One region of the Actinomadura sp. NAK00032 genome, then DNA from elsewhere that is predicted to be linked to it. Evidence: riboswitches for the same ligand, from Rfam matches in the RefSeq annotation. Region 1 holds a riboswitch; the other holds the start of a gene.
What was found. Region 1 has a riboswitch for cobalamin ahead of bluB (5,6-dimethylbenzimidazole synthase). Riboswitches for the same ligand answer to the same signal wherever they lie in the genome.
Positions count from the first base shown of each region.

Region 2: another riboswitch for cobalamin. It lies ahead of HUT06_RS24845 (ABC transporter substrate-binding protein); the one in region 1 lies ahead of bluB (5,6-dimethylbenzimidazole synthase).

Region 1 is NZ_CP054932.1:1,326,596-1,333,800, reverse strand. It holds gene HUT06_RS06305 (response regulator transcription factor) at 1-564, opposite strand, end outside; gene HUT06_RS06300 (sensor histidine kinase) at 561-1,670, opposite strand; gene HUT06_RS06295 (glycosyltransferase 87 family protein) at 1,804-2,982, shown strand; gene bluB (5,6-dimethylbenzimidazole synthase) at 2,879-3,505, opposite strand; cobalamin riboswitch at 3,537-3,731, opposite strand; gene HUT06_RS06285 (NUDIX domain-containing protein) at 3,750-4,196, opposite strand; gene HUT06_RS06280 (TetR/AcrR family transcriptional regulator) at 4,193-4,816, opposite strand; gene HUT06_RS06275 (SDR family NAD(P)-dependent oxidoreductase) at 4,930-5,667, shown strand; gene HUT06_RS06270 (IS256 family transposase) at 7,000-7,205, shown strand, end outside.
Region 2 is NZ_CP054932.1:5,326,285-5,333,489, reverse strand. It holds gene HUT06_RS24850 (iron ABC transporter permease) at 1-751, opposite strand, end outside; gene HUT06_RS24845 (ABC transporter substrate-binding protein) at 757-1,746, opposite strand; cobalamin riboswitch at 1,875-2,005, opposite strand; gene HUT06_RS24840 (iron ABC transporter permease) at 2,138-3,244, shown strand; gene HUT06_RS24835 (ABC transporter ATP-binding protein) at 3,252-4,031, shown strand; gene HUT06_RS24830 (ABC transporter substrate-binding protein) at 4,071-5,057, shown strand; gene HUT06_RS43980 (class I SAM-dependent methyltransferase) at 5,063-5,809, shown strand; gene HUT06_RS24825 (SDR family oxidoreductase) at 5,845-6,387, shown strand; gene HUT06_RS24820 (VOC family protein) at 6,457-6,825, shown strand; gene HUT06_RS24815 (DoxX family membrane protein) at 7,030-7,205, shown strand, end outside.

The DNA.
Region 1 (7,205 bases):
CGCCTTCGCCGTGGCGACGCTGATGTAGAGCTCGTCGGCGATCTCCTGGTTGGACAGGCCGCGCCCGACCAGGGCCAGCACCTCGCGCTCGCGGTCGGTGATCCCGGCGACCTGCCGCGGCTCGGCCCGCTCCGGCGCCGCGGCGGGTTCGGGACGGGCGGCGAACTCCTCGATCAGCCGCTTGGTGACGCCGGGCGCGATCAGCCCGTCCCCGCCCGCGACGACGCGGATCGCCGCGAGGATCTCCTCCAGCGCCATGTCCTTGACCAGGAAGCCGCTCGCACCCGCCTTCAGCGAGCCGTACACGTACTCGTCGTCGTCGAACGTGGTCAGCATGATGACGTGCGCCCCGGTGATGCGGCGGGTGGCCTCGATGCCGTCCATGTCGGGCATGCGGATGTCCATGACGACGACGTCGGGCCGGAGGTCCTCGACCAGGTCGACCGCCTCGCGGCCGGTTCCGGCCTCGCCGACGATCTCCAGGTCCGGGGTGTCGGCGATCAGCACGCGCAGCCCGGCGCGGATGAGCGGCTGGTCGTCGGCCAGCACGACGCGGATCGTCATGCCGCCGCCGGCGCCGGGATGCGGGCCGCCACCCGGAACCCGCCCGCGGGGCACGGCCCGGCGGCGAACTCGCCGCGCAGCAGCGCGACCCGCTCCCGCATCCCGACGAGGCCGTACCCGGCGCCGACCACGCCGCCGCGCCCCTCGTCCGCCACCTCGATCGCGAGCTCACCCTCGCGGTAGTCGATCGTCACCCGGCACTGGTCCGTGCCCGCGTGCCGGACGACGTTCGTGACCGCCTCCTGGACGATCCGGTAGGCCGAGAGGTCGACGTCCGGCGGGAGCGCCCGCGGCTCCCCCGTCCGGCGGATGTCGACCTCGACCCCGGCGTCCGCGGTCGCCGCCGCCAGCCCGTCGAGGTCGGCCAGGCCCGGGGCGGGGCCGAGCGGCGCGGGATCGTCGGCGCGGAGCGCGGTCAGCATCCGCCGCAGCCCCGACAGGGTGTCGCGGCTGGTGGCCTCGATCGCGCCCAGCGCGTTGCGGGCCTCCGCCGGCTGCGTCTCGATCACCCGTCCGCCCACGCCCGCCTGGATCGCGATGATCCCGATGCTGTGCGCGACCATGTCGTGCAGCTCGCGGGCGATCCGGAGCCGCTCGGCGGCGACGGCCTGCGCGGTCTCCCGCTCGCGCATCTCCTCGGCGTGCGCGCGCCGCACCCGGATGGAGTTCCCCGTCATCCACACGACGACCATCGCCAGGACGATGGTGAGCAGGAGCACCTCGTCCGGCATCAGGAACGCCGTGACGGACAGGAGCTGCAGGACGCCGGTGACGACCGCCACGGAACCCGAGACCCGGCGCCGACGCGTCGCGGCGATGTAGCAGACCGCGAGGTCGGTGAGCAGGATCTCCCCGCCCGCGACGGCGCCGTTCTCCGTCTCCGCCAGGGCCAGGATCCAGGCGAAGAGCAGGATCGCGTGGGCCGGGAGGGGATGCCGCCGCAGCAGCACCGCGACGAGCACAGTGCTGGCGGCGCAGAGCAGGATGTCCACTTCCGGCGAGACGAGCCACCCGCTGGAGAGGACGAGGAACAGGACGCCGGGATAGAGAGCGGCTCCCGACCAGAGGAGAACCGCCCCGCTGAGGCGGCGCACTCGGGCTGACATGCGCCGATCGTAACCGCCGGCCGTTCCCCCACACATTGGCCCGCAGGCGTAATCCCGTGGGCTAACGGGCGTTCCGCGAATGTGTGCGACGGCCCGATGCGCGAAAACCGGGCCCACCGACACCGTTATCCGCATGAAACGCTGGGTGCCACTGCTCTTGGCCATCGAAGTCGCGGCAATAGCAATTTTCTCTCTCGCCTACGACTCACTGGATTTCCGCATCTACTGGCTGGGCGGGGACGCCATAGCAGACGGCACCCGCCTCTACACGGAACAACTGGCCGACCACTGGTTCACCAACACCCCGTTCTTCGCCGCTCTCTTCACTCCCCTCTCCCTGCTACCCCTGACCGTGGCCCGCGTGATCTGGCAATTCGCCGCGCTGGCCGCCTTCATCTGGGCCTGCCGGGCGGCTCTGAGACTGACCGGCCGGCGGGCTCCTCTCATCGCGGTCGTAGCGGCCGGCCTCCTATTGGAACCGGTCTACCACTCGTTCTTCCTGGGCCAGGTCAACCTCTTCCTGCTGGCCCTGGTCCTGGCCGACATGCACCGCGCCGCCCAGGGCCGCCCCGCCGGAATCGCCATCGGCATCGCGACCGCGATCAAACTGACCCCGGCCGTCTTCGTCGTCCTGCTCCTGCTGACAAGGCGCACGAGAGACGCCGTGACCGCGACGGCGACCTTCGCCGCCTGCACCCTGCTCGCCTACGCCATCGCCCCGGAAGCGTCCCGCGTCTATTGGCTGGACACTTTCTACGACACGTCCCGCGTGGGCGTCCCGTACATCAGCAATCAATCCCCTTACGGCACGCTGACCCGCATATTGCGCGGGACGGCCGAAGTAGGCGACTGGTACACCGCCATCCCCCTGACGATCGGCGCGATCGGCCTGGCGATCGCCGTCCTATGGGCCAGGCGGGGCGACTGGCTGGCCGCAACGGCGGTAACAGGGGCCACCGGCCTACTGGTCTCCCCCATCTCCTGGGCGCACCACTGGGTATGGATCGTCCCGGCCCTGGCGGTACTCCTCAGAAACGGCAACCGCAAAACCGCCCTGGCCGCCTACGTCCTCTTCGCGCTCTCACCCCTCTGGTGGACGCCCCACAACGGCCACCCGCTCCAATACGGCTTCCACATCTTCCTGACCCCGATCGCCAACTGCTACCTGCTGGCCGGCATGGCCTTCCTGGCCCACATGGCGATCCGCCTCAAGACCGCCCCGCCCACCGGTCAAGGTGAACAGCGGCGTCCAGTGCCCGCCGCTGCCGCCACCCGTGCCGTTCGAGATCCGGAGCGGGTTGCAGACGGCTGACCGGCCCAAGACACAGCCAGGCGACCGGACGAACGTCCACCGGAATGCCGAGCAACTCACGCAGATAGGCCTCCCGGTAGAACGACACCCACCCCACGCCGAGGCCCTCCGCCGTAGCGGCCAGCCACAGGTTCTGAATGGCCAGGCAGACCGAGTACAGCCCCGCGTCCGCGATCGCGTGCCGTCCCAGAACCGCAGGCCCGCCCCGAGCGGCGTCGTAAGTGACCACAACGGAAAGGGAAGACTCCAGAACCCCATCAATCTTGATCTTCGCGAACCGCTCAGCGGCGTCCCCACGCAGACCGCGAGCGAATACGGCCCGCTCCCCCTCGACATGCTCATGAAAGGCACGCCGAAGCCGGGCATCCCTCACCAGAATGAAATCCCAGGGCTGCGACAGCCCCACGCTCGGCGCGGCATGCGCCGCCGCGAGCACCCGGTCGAGAACGTCCCGGGCAATGGGCGCACCGGTGAACTCGGCACGCACATCGCGGCGGCGGTGGATGACGTCGTAAAGCTCCATGGCAGGCTCCCGCTGCGTCGGGCCGCCACAGGGCGGCCGCGTGGAGCGGGGCCGGTCTTCGGACTCCCGGATCGACGCCGGCCGCCCGCCTTCCCAGCCTTCCGGCCAGTGGCCGCGCAAACGCGCGTGGACGGCAGCTCCCCGGTCACCGCGGCGGGCCCGTGCCGGATTCACACCGGCTTCCCGATTCTCCCCACGAAGGGGCACCCCGCATCAGTTCATGCCACCGGCGACCCTACCGCCGTCAACGCTCACGACCGAAGGCCGGGTCGATGAGCCCCAGCCAAGCCCCCTGGTCGTCCGCGAGCGGCCGCACCAACGGCAACGCCACGAACCGGCACGCAAACCTCAACCCCGCATCGCCGCCATCACCGTCCACCACGTGCTCCCACGCATCCGCCACGGACGCCCCCGCGACAAGATGAAAAAACGACGTCTTGCGAGGCTCGCCAGTGCAAGGATGCGGCTTCTCCTCAACAGCAACACGCCGAACAACCGAGACATCGCCAAGCCCCGTCTCCTCAAAAACCTCCCGCAGAACGGCACGCACCAGATCTTCGCCGCCCCTCACACCACCCGCAGGCACCTGAGTCCCCGCGTCCGGCATGCCGACGTGGTCGAAGACGAGCAGCTCAGGACCGGAGCCGTACCTGACCACATAAGCGGCGACACGAATCCTGGGCGGACTCAAACGCCGGGACCAAGCGACAGCCGCCCCGGCGGCGGGTAGGGCAGGTCCGGCCGCGAGCCGGCGGAAAGCCCGTCGAGGGCCAGTTCGAGATAACGCCGCCAGGCCTGCGGCTCATGGTCCAGCAGCGGCGCCGCCGTGTGCTGGATGCCGGTCAGCAGCAGGACCACATCGGTGCCGGTGACGTCCGGCCGCACGGCCCCCTGCCGCCGGGCACGGTCGGTGATCTCCTCCGCGACGTCGCGCAGCCGCTGGATCGCCTCCCGCACCTGCTCGCTCTGCAGCGACGGACGGCCGACGACCTCGCAGAACGCCCGGTCCCTGACGAAGATCTCCACCCCGGCGGCCATGAACTCCCGCAGCGCCCGCCCGGCATCGTCGTCCTCCAGCAGCGCGGTCCCGGTGCTCTCCAGCTCGTCCAGCATGCCGAGCATGATCGCCGCGAGCAGATCGGCCTTGGAGGAGAAGTGCCGGAAGACCGTGCCCTTGCCCACCCCGGCGCACTCCGCGATCTCCCCGATGGACACCTCGACCCCGCGCTCGGCGAACGTCCGGGCCGCGGCGTCCAGCAGCAGCCGCCGATTGCGCACCGCGTCACTGCGCGACGGGACGGTTCTGGCCATGTGCCGCTCCTTCCTCCAGCGCCCACTCTATCTAAGGTGACCAATCGGTCCGCTTATGAGCTAGGCTAAGGTGACCACCCGGTCCGCTTAGGTGGGCCACGAAAGGACACGACATGAACGACACGCTCGCCGGAAAGGTCATCCTGGTCACCGGAGCGTCCTCGGGCATTGGCGAGGCGACCGCACTGGCCCTGTCCACCGCCGGCGCGAGCCTGGCCGCCGGCGCCCGCCGAGCCGACCGCCTGACGGCCCTGGCGGACAAGGCACCGGGCGAGGTGCTCCCCCTCGACCTGGACGTGACGGACCAACGGTCAGTGCAGGCCGCGGTCGCCGCGACCGTCGAACACTTCGGCGGCCTGGACGTCCTGGTGAACAACGCCGGGGTGATGCTCAGCGGCCCGATCGCGGGCGCCGACACCACCGAATGGACCCGCATGGTCGAAACGAACCTGCTCGGCTCGATGTACGCGGTCCACGCGGCCCTGCCGCACCTCCTGGAGAGCAAGGGCACCGTCCTCCAGGTCTCCTCGACGTCAGGACGGATCGCATCAGCGGGCGGCGGCGTCTACGCCGCGACGAAGTTCGGCGTCAACGCCTTCTCCGAGGCACTCCGGCAGGAAGTCACCACCCAGGGCGTGCGCGTGGTCCTGGTGGAACCGGGCTTCGTCTCCACCGAACTGGCCGACCACATCTCCGACCCGGCAAGCCGAGCAACCGCCCAGCAGATGGCCTCGGCCATGCGCACACTCCAACCCGAAGACATAGCCAACGCCGTCGTGTACGCACTCACGCAGCCTGAACACGTCGCGGTCAACGAGATCCTCATCCGCCCAACCGACCAGACCCAATAACAGCCCACCCCACCACCCCGCCGACCGCATGAACGGCCTCCGACCAAGGCAGCAGGAACCAAACTGGTGGGACGGACCCTGTCGGCGGGGCAACCGGCGCCGCGCGTCCCTACGGGAGCCCCGCGATGCCCCAGCACGGCGGACACCCAGGCAACTGATCGTGTCCATCAAAGACAGAAACGCAATACACGGGCTCCAGCAACCACCGGCCGCCTCGCTCCGCAAACGTCGCCGACATTCAGCAACGGCGGCGGACAACCGGGGTGGGTCTTCAGGGCCGTGCCGGCAGGACGCCGGCGCAGGCCTGGCCGATCACGTGCCTTCTAGGACGAGCGCGGTGGGCGGCCAGGGCGGGCGCGTCTCCGGGCTTGTGGTGGGGCGTCCGCGTGTGGGGGTGTGGACGCGGGCCTGGCGCGTGGCCTCCCCCAGTACAGCGGGTGATTAGAGTGCCGCTGTGGCGAGCAGACGCAGGGTCCGCCGCTCGGTGGTGGGCAGAGCGGTCTACGGCTGGTGTTTCGCGCATCGGCACGACCGGGCGCGAGGCTACCCCGGGTGCAGCAGCACGGTGACGCTGTGGCGCCGAGGAGAGTCGGGCCGTCTACGTCTGGTGTTCAGGCCGCAACACGACCGGGTCATCGCTGATGGTCACTTCGATGAGGGCGCGGCGATGCGCCTACCGGACCGGGCGTATCTGAACCTCCACAAGCCCAGCACCGTTCGTGCACTGATGGAGGAGGCCATAGCCAGTGGGCTGTGGCCCACTGTCGGAACAGTCGAAGTGGACGGTTGGGCCCTGTTCGACGCCGTGACGCCAGACGCTGAACACCGCTAACTCCCCCGGACGAGCCCTAACTGGATGGACGGTCGCACGCCCGTGCCGTTGGGACGACGACGACCGAGCGTCGGCCTGCTGATCTTGTGACCCGGGAGCGCCGTGGGCGGTCGGGGTGAGCGTCTCCTGACCCGTGGTGGTGGTTGGAGGGGCCGCGTCCGAGAGCCTGGGGTTCTGGGCTTGCGGTGCGGTCACACCGCCTTCGGCCAGCATGGTCCTCGGCCAGTCTGAGTGGATAGGGCCCGGCCAGTCTGAGTGACCGGGCCTCGAGCCGTGCGGGCGGGGTGATAGGTGGGCGGGTGCTCGCGCCTGTGAACCCGTGGCGGCCCTGTTCGAGCGTGGTGGGTGACTAGCCGGGGGCGGCTGCAGAGCCGTGCGGGGGGGTTGCGTCCACGGAGGTGGTGTATGAGTTTGACCTGGTCAGAGGGCGTGGCGTCGTGACGTGAGACGGCCATCGCGTGATCCTTCGAATCGACCAAGATCAGAAGGAGAGGAACGCGATGGCCGTGGACAACAGTGTGGACCCTGCGGGGTGGCTGGCCGAGCAGATCGGGGTGTGTGAGCCCGATGTGTTGCGGTCGATGGTCAAGACGATGGCCGAGGCCCTCATGTCGGCGGAGGCGGACGCGGTCTGCGGCGCCGACTACGGGACCCGCTCAGAGGACCGGGTGAACCGCCGCAACGGCTACCGGGTCCGGGACTGGGA
Region 2 (7,205 bases), 4.0 Mb from region 1:
CCTCCCCGGCCAGCAGCAGGTTGAGCGGCCGCGACAGCCCGAGCAGCACCGCGGTCCCGGCGAGGACCGCGGCCGCCGGGATCCACAGGACGGTCCAGGTGGTGCCGGCCAGCCCGCCGAGCGTCCAGCGCAGCGCCGCCTCGGCGCCGCGCGGGTCGTCGGACGTGATGATCAGGTAGCTGGCGACCGCCGACAGCACCTCGGCGGTCGCGACGCCGGCCAGCACCAGCCGCAGGGTGGGCATCCGCCCGCCGGAGCGGGCCAGGAAGTACACCAGGACCAGCGCGAGCAGCGCGCCGCCGAACGCGGCCAGCGGCAGCGAGAACATCCCGAACCAGGCCGCGTGCAGCACCACGACCATGACCGCCCCGACCGTCGCGCCGGACGACACCCCGAGCAGCATCGGGTCGGCGAGCGGGTTGCGCACCAGCGCCTGCAGCGCCATCCCGCACACCGACAGGCCCGCGCCGACCACCCCGCACAGCAGCACGCGGGGGAGCCGGACGTCCAGCACGATCGTCTCGCGGACGGGCGGCCAGTCCGGGGCGGCCAGCGCCGGATGCAGGCGGTGCAGCAGGATGCCCCAGACCTGCTCGGGCGGCAGCCGGACCGAGCCCGCCGAGATCCCCGCCGTGGCCGCCGCCAGCACCAGCGCACCCAGCAGCGCCAGGACCAGCGGGTAGGGGAGCCGGCGGCGCGGAGCGGGCGCGGCCGCCGCCGTCCGGGCGCCGGAGCCGCGGGCTTCGGTCACGCCGGTCACGCGAAGCGGTCCGGGTGCAGTTGCCGGGCCAGCGAGGCCACCGCGTCCGCGACCCTCACGCCGGTCACCGTGGACGACAGCGGCAGCACCGCGAACCGCCGGTCCCTGATGGCGGGGACGTCCTTGAGCGCGGGATTGCTCAGCAGGAACTTCTTCTTGTCCTCGGCGGACTGCTCGCCGTAGTCGTAGATGAGGACGACGTCCGGTGCGCGCTCGGCGAACTGCTCGAAGGAGACGTTCCCGTAGGGCTTGTCCACGTCGGCGAACAGGTTGGTCCCGCCCGCCAGCCGGATCATCTCGTTGCCGATCCCGGCGCCGCCCGCGGTGAAGGCGGTCTTGTCCCCGCTGTCGTAGACGGCCACCTTGACCGGCGCGGCGCCCGACAGCGCGCGCTTCACCCCGTCCAGGACGGCGCGCATCAAGGCGATCCGCCGCTCGGCCCGGTCCGGGACACCGAAGACCTCGGCGACGGCCCGGATCTCCTCCTCGGCGGTGGCCGCGGTCACCGGCCCCGCCGGGCATTCCTCGATGTTGAGACGGGTGTCGATGCCCGCCTTCCGCAACGCGGCCCGGCCGCGGCCCGCCTTCTCGTCGAAGGCGCTCTTCCAGCCCCCGTACACGAAGTCGGGCTCGGCCGCCAGCAGCGTCTCGAACGAGGGGTACTCCCTGGAGATGACCTTCACCCGGTCGTAGGCCCGCCGGAACTCCGGCAGCACCTCGTCGTCCAGGTAGCCGGTCCCCACCATCGACTTCTCCAGGCCGAGCGCCAGCATCACCTCGGTCGCGTGCTGGTTGAGCGAGACCGCCCGCCGCGGCGGCCGCTGGTACGTGGTCGTCACCCCGCAGTTGGCGACCGTCACCGGGAACCCGTCCGGCGGCGAACCGGACGTCCCGCCCGTGACGCGCTCCGCGCCGCCGCAGCCGGCCGACAGCAGCACGAGCATCGCCAGGACGGCCAGCGCCCGCCCGCCGCGCACGCCGGTCACCAAGAGCGCCTTCGAGCGTGAGATGTGCGCCGCCGTCCGGCGCGGTGCCGGGCATGCCGAACCCATGGGCATACAGCCCCTCCTCTCTGGGGAGATCCGCCCCAGTCCGATCGAGGAGGCGACCGCGTGAGTCTCCTGGCTCTCGGGTCAACGCTCGTCCCGGCCTTCCCACCCGCGTGCGCGGGCAGTGGCATGGTTCGGGATCCGCTCGCCGATCACAGTGGCGGGACCGCGCCGGATTCGCACCGGCTTCCTCGTTCCGCCGTCGCCTACTCCGCACATCGTGACACATCCGGCAGGTGAGCGCCGCGTCACATGATGATCTCCCTTGACAGGACACTCCTGCATGTCATTAGTTACTGCATATAGCTCGCAATAACTGAGGGGATGCATGGTCTCGTCATCGGCGGTCCCGTCCGTCGCGCTGCCGGACTCCGGCGGCGACGACCTGGGGGCGTCCTCCCGGCGGCGCCGGTACCTGCTGCTCCTGCTCGGGCTCGTGGCGGTCCTGCTCGCCACGGTCGTCGCCGCGGTCGCGATGGGCGCGGTGGCGGTGCCGCCCACGACCGTCCTCGACGTGGTCGGCCACCACCTGGTCGGCAGCCCGGCCGAGGTCACCTGGCGTCCGGCGCACGACTCGATCGTGTGGCGGGTCCGGTTGCCGCGCGTGCTGCTGGGGGCGGCGGTCGGCGCCGGGCTCGCCGTCACCGGCATGGCGCTGCAGGCGATGGTGCGCAACATGCTCGCCGACCCGTACCTGCTGGGCGTCAACTCCGGCGGCTCGGCGGGCGCGGCCGCCGCGATCCTGTTCGGGTTCGGCGCGGGGTGGGGCGAGCACGCGCTGCAGATCGCCGCGTTCCTGGGCGCGCTGGCCGCGTCGCTGCTGGTGTTCGTGATCGCCCGGACGGCCGGGCGGATCACCTCGACCCGGCTGCTGATGACCGGGGTGGCCGTCGGGTACGCGCTCTACGCGCTGACCAGCTTCCTGATCTTCGCGTCCGATTCGGCCGAGGGGTCGCGGTCGGTGCTGTTCTGGCTGCTGGGCACGCTGGCACTCGCGCACTGGTCGGCGCCCCTGTTCGTGGTCGTGGCGGCAGTCGTGCTGGTGACCGTCCTGCTCACGCTGTGGGGACGCCGGCTGGACGCGCTCGCGATCGGCGACGAGACCGCGCACACCCTGGGCGTCTCGCCGGCGGGGTTCCGCCTGGTGCTGCTGGTCCTGGTGTCCCTGGCGGTGGGGGTGCTGGTGGCCTCCTCGGGCAGCATCGGCTTCGTCGGGCTGGTGATCCCGCATCTGGCCCGGCGCGTCGTGGGGGCCACGCACCGCCGGGCCGTGCCCGTCGCCGCGCTCATCGGCGCGACGTTCCTGCTGTGGGCCGACCTGGCCGCACGCATGGTCCTCAGCCCGCAGGAACTGCCGATCGGCATCATCACCGCGCTGGTCGGCGCGCCGTTCCTGCTCATCCTGGTCCGCCGCCCGCACGCCGGAAGCGAGTGAGACAGCCATGATCGAAGGACGCGGGCTCAGCTACGCCTACGGCGCGGCGACCGTGGTGCGCGACGTCGACGTGCGGGCCGGGACCGGCCGGATCCTCGGGCTGCTCGGCCCCAACGGCAGCGGCAAGACGACGGTGGTCCGGATGCTCACCGGGATCGTGCCGCCCCGCAGCGGGCAGGTCCTGATCGACGGGCGCCCGCTGGACTCCCTGCCCCACCGCGAACTCGCCCGGCGGGTCGCCGTCGTGCTGCAGGAGTCGGCGGGCGACCTGCCGCTGACCGTGGCCGACATGGTCATGCTCGGCCGGGCGCCGCACCAGTCGACGTTCTCCCGCAACGGCGCCGGCGACCACCGGATCGCGGCGGCCGCGCTGCGCAGGGTCGGCGCCCGGCACCTGGCGGACCGGGTCTTCGTCCGGCTGTCCGGCGGCGAGAAACAGCGCGTGATGATCGCCCGCGCGCTGGCGCAGCAGCCCGCGCACCTGGTGCTCGACGAGCCGACCAACCACCTCGACATCCGGTTCCAGCACGAGCTGCTCACCATGATCCGCGGGCTCGGCATCACCACGGTCATCGTGCTCCACGACCTCAACCTGGCCGCCCGCTACTGCGACGACGTCCTCGTCCTCCAGCGGGGCGGCGTCGTCGCGCACGGCCCGTGCGCCGACGTGCTGACGCCCGGACTCCTCGAAGGCGTCTACGGCGTCGGTGTCGAGCGCTTGGAGACCTCCCGCGGCATCCAGTTCCTCTTCCACCCGCTCGACGCCGCGCCCGCGAGCACCGGCTGACCGGACGCCGGACGACCACCGCAAGGAGCGATGCGCCAGATGAAGCGATACCTCGCCTGGTTCGGGGCCGGGCTGCTGGCCGCCGCGCTGGCCGGATGCGGCCCGGCGGGCCGAGAGGCGGGCGGCCAGAGCGGTACGACGGTGCGCTACCCCCTCACCGTCGAGAACTGCGGGGTGGACGTCAGGGTGGGCGAGGCGCCCTCCCGCGCCATGATCGTCAACAGCGCCCCGCTGCAGTACCTGTCCTCGCTCGGCGTGCTGGACCGGCTGGGCTCGCGCGCCGGGAAGTTCCCCCCGGAGTACTACTCCGAGCAGACCCTCGCGGCGGTCGGCAGGGTGCCGTCCCTCACCGACCGGCTCGGCTCCGACGGGCACCTGAAGATCTCCACCGAGGCGATCATCGCCCGGGAGCCCGACCTGCTGCTCGGCCTGCCGGAGGGCGTCACGCGGGAGTCGCTCGCCGCGGCCGGGATCCCCGTGCTCCTCGAACCGAGCTTCTGCCCGGACGGCATCAAGGACCCCGGCTACGAGACGATCTTCAGCCAGATGCGGCTGTACGGCGAGGTCTTCGACCGGCGGGCCCGGGCCGAGCAGGCGGTGGCGGACCTGCGGAAGCGCATCAAGACCGTCGAAGCGGGACTGACCGGCCGGCAGGGCCGCAAGGTGGCGGTCCTGTGGCCCTACCGGGGCGAGGGGACCGTCGGGGCCTACGGCAGCCGGAGCATGGCCACCCCCCAGCTCGAGACGCTCGGCGCCCGCAACGTGTTCGCCGACGTCGACAAGCGCGTCTTCGAAGTCTCCATGGAGGAGCTGCTGAGACGCGACCCCGACACCATCGTCCTGCTGCACACCGACGGCACCGATGAGGAGATCAAGCAGGCCCTGCTCGACATCCCCGGTGCCAAGGACCTCCGCGCCGTCAGGAACGGCGCGGTCACGGTGCAGTTGTTCAACTTCACCGAACCGCCCACGCCCCTCGTCCTCGACGGCCTGGAACGCCTCGCCGCCTACCTCAAGGGAAAGTGAACGCCATGCCCTCGCACTCGCCGATCCAGGACCGGATCACCTGGTACTGGGACCAGCAGGCCCCCGACTACCAGCAGTTCCAGGAGCAGCGCCTGGCCCACCCCGACTACAGCGCCGCCTGGACCCGCGTCTGGCGGGACGCGCTGCCCGGCGACGCCGAGACCGTGCTCGACGTGGGCACCGGCACCGGTCACGCCGCACTGACCATCGCCGCGCTTGGCCGCCAGGTGACCGGCATCGACATCGCGCCCGCCATGCTGGACTTCGCCCGCGGCAACGCCCGTCGCCGCGGGCTCGACATCACCTTCGTCCAGGGCGACGCGGTCGAGCCCGAAGCGCCGGGCGCCCCGTTCGACGCGCTCGTCAGCCGCTACCTCCTCTGGACGCTGCCCGAGGTCGACACCGCGCTGGGCAACTGGCGCCGCCTGCTCCGCCCCGGCGGCCGCCTGGCCGTCGTGGACGCCCCCTGGCACGCCGGCGGGATGCGCCACTCCGACACCGACCCGAGAGCCCGCGCCTACGACGACGAGGCCCGCCGCGCACTGGTGCTGGCCGAGGCGGAGACCATCACCGCCTGGCAGGACCGGATCACCGCCGCCGGCTTCGTGGACGTCCGGGCCGCACCGCTGGCGGAACTCTACGACCTCGACGGCGTCCACGGCGTCGCGGCCGACCACCGCCGCACCCTGCAGCACCTGATCACCGCACGGAACCCCGAGACGGACGCGACCCGCTCCCGAGACGGGAGCTAGAGGGGCCGGTCGCGCAGGGCGGCGTCGGCCATCGCCTGGAGCTCGTCGCGGCCGACCGGGGACGGGGGCTGGACGTCCTGTTCGCCAACGCCGCCATCACCGAGTTCGCGACGCTCGAGCAGGTCACCGAGGAGCATTTCGACGCCCACTTCGGCATCAACGTCCGGGGCCTGCCGTTCACCGTCCAGAAGGCGCCGCCGCTGCTCGACCACGGCGCCTCGATCATCCTGAACGGCTCCACCGACGCGGAGGCCGGCGATGAGGCGTTCGGCGTGTACGCGGCGAGAAAGGCCGCCGTCCGGTCGTTCTCCCGGACCCGGGCCGGCAAGCTCAAGGGACGCGGCATCCGGGCCAACACCATCACGCCCGGCCCAACCGACACCCCCGGCATGTGGGGGCTCGCTCCCGACGCGGAGCAGGCCGCCGACCTCAGGCGGCAAATGGAGTCGGAGGTGCCGCTGGGCCGACTCGCGCACCCGGCGGAGAACGCCGCCGCCGTGGCCTTCCTCGCCTCCGGGCAGAGCGGCTTCATCCCCGGTTCGAGCCTGGACATCGACGGCGGCCTGAACCAGATGTGAGTGCCGGTGATCGTCACAGGCGCCACGTAGCCTCGCCACGAAGTCCGCACACCATCCGCAGGAGAGAGCATGGACGGCGAAGTTCACTTCGAAGGCGTGGCGCCTGTGATCCCGGTGCAGGACCTGGCCTCCGCGCTCGACCGCTACCGCGCCCTGGGGTTCTCGGCGCGGCAGTCCGACGAGGACTCCCACTACGGGTTCGTCGACTGGGGGCCGGTCTCGCTCCACCTCACCCAGTGGGACGAGCATGACCCCGCCCGCACCGGCGCGGCCGTCTACCTCTACGTCTCAGACGCCGCCGCCCTGCACGCCCAGTGGGCCCGCGCGGGCGTCCCAGGCCGCCTCGGCGAGCCGAACGACACGCCCTACGGACTCCGAGAGTTCGCCTACGTCGACCCCGAAGGAACGCTGCACCGCGTCGGCTCACCGATCCCGTAACCAGCCGTGGCGGTTCAGCCTCCACGGCTCACAGATCAGCCCGAGCGCGCACATCGACCGCCGTCTCGACGTGGCGCCTCGACGAGTCCTGACCGCGGGCCCTTGGTCCCTTCGATCGTGTGACGAACGGACCTACGGCGCGGGCCGCGACGGGGGTTGAGTCAGAGGTGGTGGAACCGGCGATGTGATGGAAGGTGAGAGGCGATGGCACTCTCCGAGCACAAGACCCGTGCGGGTCGGAGCACCCTGATCCGGGTGGTGGCCCCGAGGCCGCTGACCGAGTCGCCCGCGGCCCGTTACGTCTGGGCCGTGGCCCGGCTGGCGCTGGGCTGGGTGTTCGTGTGGGCGTTCCTGGACAAGCTGATCGGCCTCGGCCACGC